DNA from 3 places in the Streptomyces sp. XD-27 genome. Region 1 is predicted to be linked to each of the others. Evidence: riboswitches for the same ligand, from Rfam matches in the RefSeq annotation. Region 1 holds a riboswitch; each other region holds the start of a gene.

Region 1 (3,199 bases):
ATGTGCGCCCCTCGACCGCGACCGCCGTGGTCGTCGGCGACCTCACCGGCGTCGACCTGGACCAGGCCCTGGCCGACACGCTCGGTGGCTGGACCGGCGGCACCGCGTCGAAGCGCCCGTACCGGCCGATCACCGCCGACGACACCGGCCGGGTGGTGATCGTGGACCGGCCCGGCGCGGTGCAGACCCAGCTGCTCATCGGGCGGACCGGCGCCGACCGGCACGACCGCGTCTGGCCCGCCCAGGTGCTCGGCACCTACTGCCTCGGCGGCACCCTCACCTCCCGGCTCGACCGCGTGCTGCGCGAGGAGAAGGGCTACACCTACGGCGTACGGGCCTTCGGGCAGGTGCTGCGCTCCACCCCGGAGGGGACGGGCGCCGCGATGCTCGCCATCACCGGCTCGGTGGCCACCGAGGTGACGGGCCCCGCGCTGGAGGACACCTGGAAGGTGCTCCGCACGCTCGCCGCCGAGGGGCTGACCGACGCTGAGCGGGACGTCGCGGTGCAGAACCTGGTGGGCGTCGCCCCGCTCAAGTACGAGACGGCGGCGGCCGTCGCGGGCACGCTGGCCGACCAGGTCGAGCAGCACCTGCCGGACGACTTCCAGGCCCATCTGTACGCGAGGCTGGCGGAGACCGGGACGGTGGAGGCCACGGCGGCCGTCGTGAACGCCTTCCCCGTCGACCGGCTCGTCACGGTGCTCGTCGGCGACGCCTCGGTCATCGAGGAGCCGGTGCGGGCGCTCGGGATCGGTGAGGTGAAGGTCGTCACCGGCTGACGGGGGCTCACCTATACGGGACGAAGCGGAACTCCGGCGTCACATAGGACGCCGGAGTTCCGCTTTTCCGTCCCCTGATGCGCTGGGTGTCCGATTTGGGCGAGAGGCTTCCCGTCTGCCCTGTGGCGAGGGCAACAAAAAGCCGGATCCGTTTGGTGATTGAAAGATCGTGCGTCTAGCGTCGATCCGGCTGTTCGTCAGATTGCGTCGCACCCGCGACCCGGACAGTCATCGCCGAGTCCCCGACGCGTGAGCCGAGGGGAGCCGGGGACCCACGTCCCCCTGGGGTGAATCGGGTGCCTCTCCGGAGGGATCCGTAGGAGACCTTCCTGCTCCGAACCCGTCAGCTAACCCGGTAGGCGAGAAGGAAGGAAAGGAGTACGCCGACTCATGGCGTTCACCCGTCCCACCGGGAAGCACCGCCGTCCTCGCCGCACCCCTCTCACCGGTACGCACATCGCCGGTATGGCCACGCTCGCCGCCTCCGGCGTCGTCGCGACCGTCGCCTCTCCCGCGTTCGCCGCGCCCGACGACTCTCCGCGGTTCGAGGACACCGGCCTGAACCAGGCGATCGTCGTCGACGACCACCTCGCGGACGAGATCGGCGTCCAGGCCGCCAACCAGGAGCGGGCGGCCGAGGTGGCCGCCGCCAAGCAGCAGGCGGAGGCGCAGGCCCGCAAGGAGGCCGCCGAGGCCAAGCGCAAGGCCGAGGCCGCCGCCAAGAAGGAGCGGGCCGCCAAGGAGCGCGCCGCCCGCGAGGCCGAGCGCAAGCGCCTGAACACCTACGTCGCGCCGATCGCGGGCTCGTACGTCTCCACCCAGTACCACGCCTCCAGCGGGCTGTGGTCCTCCGGCAGCCACACCGGCGTGGACTTCCACGCCGCGTCGGGCACCACGGTGCACGCGGTCGGCTCCGGCACCGTCGTCGAGGCCGGCTGGGGCGGCGCGTACGGCAACAACGTCGTGATCAAGATGAACGACGGCACCTACACCCAGTACGGCCACATGTCGTCGCTCAGCGTCACGGTCGGCCAGACCGTCACCCCCGGCCAGCAGATCGGGCTCTCGGGCAGCACCGGCAACTCCACCGGGCCGCACCTGCACTTCGAGGCGCGCACCACCGCCGAGTACGGCTCGGACATCGACCCGGTGGCGTACCTGCGCGGCCACGGCGTCGCCATCTGACGCGCACCAGCGCCACGGCGCATCGCGCCACGTCCTCTCGCACAGGCCCCGGCCCCCGGCCGGGGCCTGTTGCTTGGCCAAAAAATATCCATGAAATCAGGCCGGCCGTCGGAAATTCCCGCAGTTTGGAATAGAGTTCACGGAACACGCGTCAATCGGCTGCGTTTCGCGGGGATTAAGGCGGAGGTTCGACGATGCGGGACCGGAAATGACCGGCGATACGACTGCGATCCAGAGCGGTCGCCGGGTTTCGGCGCATGCGGTGTGCACGGCGATTCGCGACGACATCGTCTCCGGCGTGTATCCACCCGGCAGCCGACTGGGCGAGGAACTCCTCGCCCGCCGCTACGGCGTTTCACGCGTGCCGGTGCGCGAGGCGCTGCGCACCCTGGAGTCCGAGGGGTTCGTGACCACCAAGCGGCACGCGGGCGCCTGCGTGGCCCGGCCCTCCGAGCGGGAGGCGGCCGATCTGCTGGACATCCGCGCACTGCTGGAGCCGCTGGGTGCGGCGCGCGCCGCCCAGCGGCGCACCGAGGCCCATCTGAAGGTGCTGCGCGGCCTGGTCAGGCTGGGCCAGGAGCGGGCCCACCGCGGCCAGCTCGGTGAACTGCGGTCGCTGGGCGACTGGTTCCACGAGACGCTCGCCCAGGCCTCCGGCAGCCCGAGCCTGGCGGGGCTGCTGGTGCAGCTCCGTCGCAAGATCGACTGGGTGTACGCGGCCGACCCGGGGCGCATCCCGTCCGCGCCGCCGGGCGGTGTGCGGACCGAGTCGGCGACGGTGCGGGCCGTGGCGGCGTGGGAGGGCCACGGCGCCCTGGTGGACGCGGTGGCGCGCGGGGACGCCGACCGGGCCCGCGAGCTGGCCACGGCGCACGCGGAGCGGTCCCTGGCGGAATACCGGTCGCGCCGCCCGTTCGCGGTGAGCGCTCCGAAACAATCCGTAAACACCGCGCGCGTCAAGAATTAACAACCGGCCCGTATACAAGAGGTCCGCGAGACGAGCAGGTGCCATAAAAAGCTGCGCGGAGAATTTCGCGTTGCCCTGGTGGATATCCGGGTGCCCTGCCGGAAATGGTCGCGGCATGGATGCGGAAACGATAAAGGCCGCGGTGTCCCTGATCGGGACATCGCGGCCTTTGTCTGCTCGGAATCGCGGCGATTCCGTGCATCAGACGGTCTCCGGAAGCTCCCCAAGACCCTCGGCGACCAGCTTGGCCAGGCGGTCGAGCGCGGCC
Region 2 (3,199 bases), 2.8 Mb from region 1:
CACGATGCTGGTGACGGGCATCGCGCTCGTGGGGCTCAACCAGGCCGACGGCAACAGCCTCGACAACGTCAAGATCGGCGTGAAGACGGCGCTGCTCGTCGTCATCCTCGGCCTGGTCTACGTGAAGCGGGACGAGGAGAAGGTGCCCGCCCCCGTCATTGGTGCGGTCGGGTTGCTGACCACCGCCAACATCTTCATCGCGGTGATGTGGACGTGATCGCTCACGCCGGGCGGACGTTCCCGTAGATCGGCATCTCGGTGATCGGCGCGATCTTCACGTTGTCGCCCGGCTTCGGCGCGTGGACCATCATCCCGTCGCCTATGTACAGCCCGACGTGGCTGATGTCGTCGTAGAAGAAGACCAGGTCACCCGGCTTGAGCTCGGACGTCGACACCCGCGTGCCGACCTTCACCTGCTCCCACGTGGTGCGCGGCAGCGTCACCCCGGACGACTTCCACGCCGCCTGGGTCAGCCCCGAGCAGTCGTAGGAGTTCGGGCCGGTGGCGCCCCACACGTACGGCTTGCCTATCTGGGCGCGCGCGAACGCGACGGCCTGCGCCGCCTTGGTGGAGTCGGAGGGCGCTGACGGGTCCGTCGTCCCCGACCCGTCACCCGTACCCGTACCGTCACCCGTCCCCGTGTCCGGCCGCTGCTCCTCCTGGCGCCTGCGCTCCGCCTCCTCGCGCTGCTTCTCCGCCAGCTCGGCCGCCTTGCGCCGCGCCTCCGCTTCCTTCTTCTTCTCCAGTGCCGCCAGCCGCGCCTTCTCCTCCGCGGTCAGCTGGGACAGCAGCGTCCTGGCCTGGGACAGCTTCTGCTGGATCGTCTTCTTCTCGGCCTTGAGCCGGCTCTCCGACGCGGTCAGCTCCGCCAGGCTGCGGGTGGCCTTGCCGCGCTGCCGGGCCAGCTCCGTCTGCTGCGTACGGAAGTCGTCGACCGCGTCCTTCTGCCGCCCGGTGAGCCGGTCCATCAGGTGGTTCTGGTCGACGAAGTCCTGCGGGTCGTCGGCGAGCAGCAGGGTCGCGGTGCCGTCCATCCCGCCGTGCCGGTACTGGGCGGCCGCGTACGCGCCCAGGGTGCGCCGGGCCTCGTTCATCTTCTCGGTGCGGGTGGCGGCGTCGGCCAGCAGGCGGTTCACCTCGGTCCGCCGCTTGCCCGCGGCCTCCTTGGCCGCGTTGTACTTCTGCGTGGCGGTGCCCGCCTGCCGGTAGAGGGCGTCGACCTTCTTCTTCACCTCCTCGACCGTCGGCTTCGGCGCGCGCGGCGCGGCGTTCGCGGTCTGCGACAGGAGGGTGACCGAGGCGAGTGCGGCGGTGGTGACCCCCACGGCCGTGCGGCGGCCGGCGGGCGACTCGAGCAATCGAGGACGCGGCTTGCGGTGCGACGCCAAGGGAGGCGACTCCTTCCGTGGACCGCCTACCGGGTTAGCTGTCGGGTTCGGGCGTACGGAAGGCTGCCCTACGGCCGTACGTGCGACGTACGGGCCGATTCACCCCAGATTGTGCGGGTGGGTCCCCGGCTCCGGAACCGCCTGAGGGGCGGGCCGGACTCGGCGGTGGCGGCACGCGCCGGCTTCGGTCGCCGACAGGGAGCGGGCCGCCTGAGCGAGCACCGTAGCCAACCAGTGAGGCCCCTGGGAAGGCTGGTGTTCGATTTGCCCGAGATCTTTCCGTGACATTGTCGTGTCGGCTGTCAGTGGCGGGCCCTAGACTCGGTGGGCGATGAGCAGCAGCCTCTTTGATGACAGCTTCCTGGCGGACCTCGACGGCGCGGAGCCGCCGCCCGAGGATCCCCAGCCCGACGGTCCCCCGGTCGGGGAGGAGGTTCCGCATGACCTCTTCGGCGACACTTTTAACGTGCCCGTACCGAGGGAGCCGTACTACCGCGACGGCGCGCCACGCCCGGTCGCGGACCCCGCCGCGCTGCTGGAGGGGCTGAACGAGCAGCAGCGGGCCGCCGTCGAGCACCACGGCGCGCCCCTGCTCATCGTCGCGGGCGCCGGATCCGGCAAGACCCGTGTCCTCACCCACCGCATCGCCCACCTGCTCGGCGCGCGCAAGGTGCACCCGGGCTCCATCCTCGCGATCACCTTCACCAACAAGGCCGCGGGCGAGATGAAGGAGCGCGTCGAGGAGCTGGTGGGCCCGCGCGCCGGCGCCATGTGGGTGATGACCTTCCACAGCGCGTGCGTGCGCATCCTGCGCCGCGAGTCGAAGAAGCTGGGCTTCACGTCCTCGTTCTCGATCTACGACGCCGCCGACTCCAAGCGGCTGATGGCTCTGGTCTGCCGGGATCTGGACCTGGACCCCAAGCGCTTTCCGCCCAAGTCGTTCAGCGCGAAGATCTCCAGCCTCAAGAACGAGCTCATCGACGAGGAGACCTTCGCCGACCAGGCCGCCGACGGTTTTGAGAAGACGCTGGCCGAGGCGTACGCGATGTACCAGGCGCGGCTGCGCGAGGCCAACGCCCTGGACTTCGACGACCTCATCATGACCACGGTCAACCTGCTCCAGGCGTTCCCGGACGTCGCCGAGCACTACCGCCGCCGCTTCCGGCACGTCCTGGTCGACGAGTACCAGGACACCAACCACGCGCAGTACACCCTGGTGCGCGAGCTCGTCGGTACGGGCACCGACACCTTCGACCCGGCCGAGCTGTGCGTGGTGGGCGACGCCGACCAGTCCATCTACGCCTTCCGCGGCGCCACCATCCGCAACATCCTCCAGTTCGAGGAGGACTACCCGGACGCGCGCACCATCCTGCTGGAGCAGAACTACCGCTCCACGCAGACGATCCTCAGCGCGGCCAACGCCGTCATCGAGCGCAACGAGAACCGGCGCCCCAAGAACCTGTGGACCGAGGCCGGGGCCGGGGCCACCATCACCGGTTACGTCGCCGACACCGAGCACGACGAGGCGCAGTTCGTCGCCGACGAGATCGACCGGCTGACGGACGCGGGCGACGCCAAGGCCGGAGACGTCGCCGTCTTCTACCGCACCAACGCCCAGTCCCGTGTCTTCGAAGAGATCTTCATCCGTGTCGGCCTGCCCTACAAGGTCGTCGGCGGCGTGCGCTTCTACGAGCGCAAGGAGGTCCGGGACGTGCTCGCGTATCTGCGGGTGCTCGCCAACCCCGAGGACACCGTCCCGCTGCGCCGCGTCCTGAACGTGCCCAAGCGCGGCATCGGCGAGCGCGCCGAGG
Region 3 (3,199 bases), 590 kb from region 1:
ACAACGTTGCCTCACTCGCCGCCTTGCGGACGTGCACCGGCACCGCGGTCACCGCCATGGAAAGCGACTTCGGGCTCCTCGACTTCGAGGGCCGCTCCTTCCCCGGCTGGTACCACCACATGACACTTGTCTCCGCGGCGTACACCTACCAGCGCCTGTCCCGGAGCTCGTTCCCGCAGCCCTCTCCGTGCTGCTCTCTCAACATCTCCGACCACACTCAGGAACAGCCGCAGAATGCCGAGCTGAGGGGCTGAGGGCGAGGGGATGCGGGCCCCGGAAAACCGCCGGGGGAACAGTCCCCGGGGCCCGCGGTGCCGGCGCCGGCGCGCTGCTGAGGCGCGACCGGGCCGTGGCCTGTCGATGCCCGACGTGGACCGCGCGTCGAGCAGCACGGCGGTGCCCGGTCGAGCGCCCCCGCAGGTAGCACGGGCAAGACGGCCGCGGCGCCCGGCGCAGGGTACGGTCAGCTCACCCAGCCCGTGTAACGCCGACCGCTCCACGGGGCGCGCCGGTCGGGGCGGCGGCCGCGCTCGCCGGATTCGAGCATCGTGGACACCGCTCTGACGAGCCAGGCGTTGACCGACAGCTGCTCGCGGCCGGCGGCCTCCTCGATCCGGGCCTTGAGATGCTCCGGCGGCCGGAAGTTGATACGGGCCGTCGCGCCCTCCTCCCCGGTCGCCGATACCGGCGCCATGGCGGACAGCGGTGGCGCCACACCGTTGTGCGACCGTTCGAAGCCCCCTTCGACCTCATCCACGAGCGCATGATCGGTGGGGGGTAGTGTCACCACGAAGGTCGGGTCGAGCCCGCGCAGCCGGATCTCGACCGACCCCGGGGCCAGGTCCCGGGTGATCTCGTCCGCGGCGGCCGACAGAGCGTCCAGCAGAACCAGCCGGACTGCGGAGGACAGCGGTGTCACGAGGCGTTCGGCGAGTTCGCGTGCTTCCTCGTCACCCGCCTCGACGGCAACCGAGAGCTCTTGGCGCAGGTTGTCGACATACCGCATAAGCTCCATGGCGCCATCATCGCTCCACTATGGCGCCACAGGCAAGCCATTCGATTGCCGTGTTGCACCGCCACCGGGGCGCGCCTGCGTCGCGTTGTCCTGCCGACAGGACGGCGACCTGCCCCACCTCAGGGCCCGGCCCGCAACTCATCGATCAAATCGGACTTTTAACGCCTCATGCCGTTATAGCGGACCTCCGTGGCCGAGGTCACAGGAATACCGATGAACCCGTGACCCCACCGTGGCATCACATAAGCAATGCGTCAGATCGGTTACCGCGCGCTTTTCCGTGACGCCGCTGCGCAAGATCTCCATTTCACTGCGAAAGAGATCCAAAACGCAGCGTGACATAAATACCGTGTCAATTCGGAAATGGATCATCGCCCCATGTCACGCGGCTTGTGACCGTGAATTTCTTCCGCTTACGGTGGCCGCCGCTCCCGCAGCCATAGAGGCTCGGGGGACCCGAAGCCGGAGCGCCGAATCCTGCCGCCGGCCGAGGAGAAACGACGACGCATCACGGCAGGAGCGGGGGAACCAGGTAAGTGCCGAGTCGCGGATCCCGCGAATCGGCTTGGGGTGAAGACGCGTTGCGGTGGCAGTGAATGCTGCCCTCTTACGCGGCCGGGCAACTCCAGCCCGAACCCGACAGCTCACCTCGCAGGCGTAGGAGAGGAACACCCCTATGTCTGCTCGCGGACGTCACCGTCGCTATAACCCCGGCCGCATCGCCAAGGTCTCCCTCGCGCTCGCCGCGAGCGGTGCCGGCGTTGCCCTTCCCTTCGTTGGCGCCACCGCGGCCAACGCCGCCTCCGTGGACACCTGGGACAAGGTCGCGGACTGCGAGAGCTCCGGCAACTGGAGCATCAACACCGGCAACGGCTTCTTCGGCGGCCTGCAGTTCACGCAGTCCACCTGGGAGGCCTTCGGCGGCACGAAGTACGCGCCGCGCGCCGACCTGGCCACCAAGGACCAGCAGATCGCCATCGCCGAGAAGGTCCTGGCCGAGCAGGGCCCGGGCGCCTGGCCGGTGTGCTCCGGCAAGGCCGGGCTGACCCAGGGCGGCCCCGCCCCGGCGATCTCCCCCGACGGCGCCAAGGCCGCCCCGCGGCCGCCCCGAAGGCGCAGGCTCCGAAGGCCGAGGCCCCGAAGGCCGGCCCGAAGCACGCCAAGCCCGCCGCGCCGGCGCAGGAGCAGAACTACACCGTCGTCAGCGGCGACACCCTGTACAAGATCGCCCAGACGCACGGCGTCGACGGTGGCTGGCAGGCCGTCTACGAGGCCAACCGCGAGGTCGTCGGCGACAACCCGAACCTCATCTTCCCCGGCCAGGACCTGTCCCTGACCGAGCAGGCCGCCACGCCGCGCGCCCCGAAGCACGCCGCCCCGAAGCCGGCCGCCCCGGCGCACGAGGCCCCGAAGCCCGCCGCCCCGGCGCACCAGGCCCCGGCCACGGGCTGGACCGCCCCGGTCGACGCCCCGATGGGCACCCCGTACCACCAGGCCGGCAGCGCCTGGTCCAGCGGCTACCACACCGGCGTCGACTTCCCCGTCGCCACCGGCACCGGCATCAAGGCCGTCGGCTCCGGCACGGTCGTCTCCGCCGGCTGGGGTGGCGCCTACGGCAACCAGGTCGTCATCCGCCACGAGGACGGCAAGTACAGCCAGTACGCCCACCTGTCGTCCCTCTCGGTCACCGTCGGCGAGACCGTGACCGGCGGCGAGCAGATCGGCCTGTCCGGCACCACCGGCAACAGCAGCGGCCCGCACCTGCACTTCGAGATCCGTTCCGCCGCCGGCTACGGCTCGGACGTCGACCCGCTGGCCTACCTGCGCGCCCACGGCGTCAGCATCTGATCCTCCGGCACCAGCCGAACCCGATCAGACAGCGCCAGCGCGTCGTCACAGACCACGCCCGAGGCCTCCGGCCCGCACTTCCCCCCTGCGGCGCCGGACGCCTCGGGCGTCGGATTTTCCCCAGCCCTTTCGGCCTTTCCGGGTGGACGTCACTCTTCGGGAGGGCTCTCCTCGGGGAGGCTCTCCCACGCCTCGCCCTCGCCCCGTAGCTCGTAGCCTCCCGCCTCCGCGATCGACCGCGCGTGCGCCCGGCTGCGGAGCGCGACCTCGTGGGTCTCGCTCTTGACCTCCGCGTGCACGCCCGCGGCATCCGTGATCGCCTCGATCGCGTGCGTC

What was found. A riboswitch is a leader RNA that binds a small molecule or an ion and turns the genes downstream of it on or off. The one in region 1 is predicted to bind cyclic di-AMP.
Region 2: linked by a shared signal. The riboswitch ahead of Q3Y56_RS14160 (C40 family peptidase) and the one ahead of Q3Y56_RS26680 (M23 family metallopeptidase) in region 1 are both predicted to bind cyclic di-AMP.
Region 3: linked by a shared signal. The riboswitch ahead of Q3Y56_RS24175 (transglycosylase family protein) and the one ahead of Q3Y56_RS26680 (M23 family metallopeptidase) in region 1 are both predicted to bind cyclic di-AMP.

What each region holds. Positions count from the first base shown of each region.
Region 1 is NZ_CP130713.1:6,123,254-6,126,452, forward strand. It holds gene Q3Y56_RS26675 (pitrilysin family protein) at 1-779, shown strand, start outside; cyclic di-AMP (ydaO/yuaA leader) riboswitch at 1,002-1,156, shown strand; gene Q3Y56_RS26680 (M23 family metallopeptidase) at 1,170-1,964, shown strand; gene Q3Y56_RS26685 (GntR family transcriptional regulator) at 2,173-2,931, shown strand; gene Q3Y56_RS26690 (HPr family phosphocarrier protein) at 3,133-3,199, opposite strand, start outside.
Region 2 is NZ_CP130713.1:3,356,728-3,359,926, reverse strand. It holds gene Q3Y56_RS14165 (hypothetical protein) at 1-217, shown strand, start outside; gene Q3Y56_RS14160 (C40 family peptidase) at 222-1,388, opposite strand; cyclic di-AMP (ydaO/yuaA leader) riboswitch at 1,396-1,563, opposite strand; gene pcrA (DNA helicase PcrA) at 1,720-3,199, shown strand, end outside.
Region 3 is NZ_CP130713.1:5,538,032-5,541,230, reverse strand. It holds gene Q3Y56_RS24185 (transposase) at 1-254, shown strand, start outside; gene Q3Y56_RS24180 (hypothetical protein) at 464-1,015, opposite strand; cyclic di-AMP (ydaO/yuaA leader) riboswitch at 1,507-1,686, shown strand; partial or broken gene Q3Y56_RS24175 (transglycosylase family protein) at 1,692-1,982, shown strand; gene Q3Y56_RS24170 (peptidoglycan DD-metalloendopeptidase family protein) at 2,039-2,863, shown strand; gene Q3Y56_RS24165 (hypothetical protein) at 3,013-3,199, opposite strand, start outside.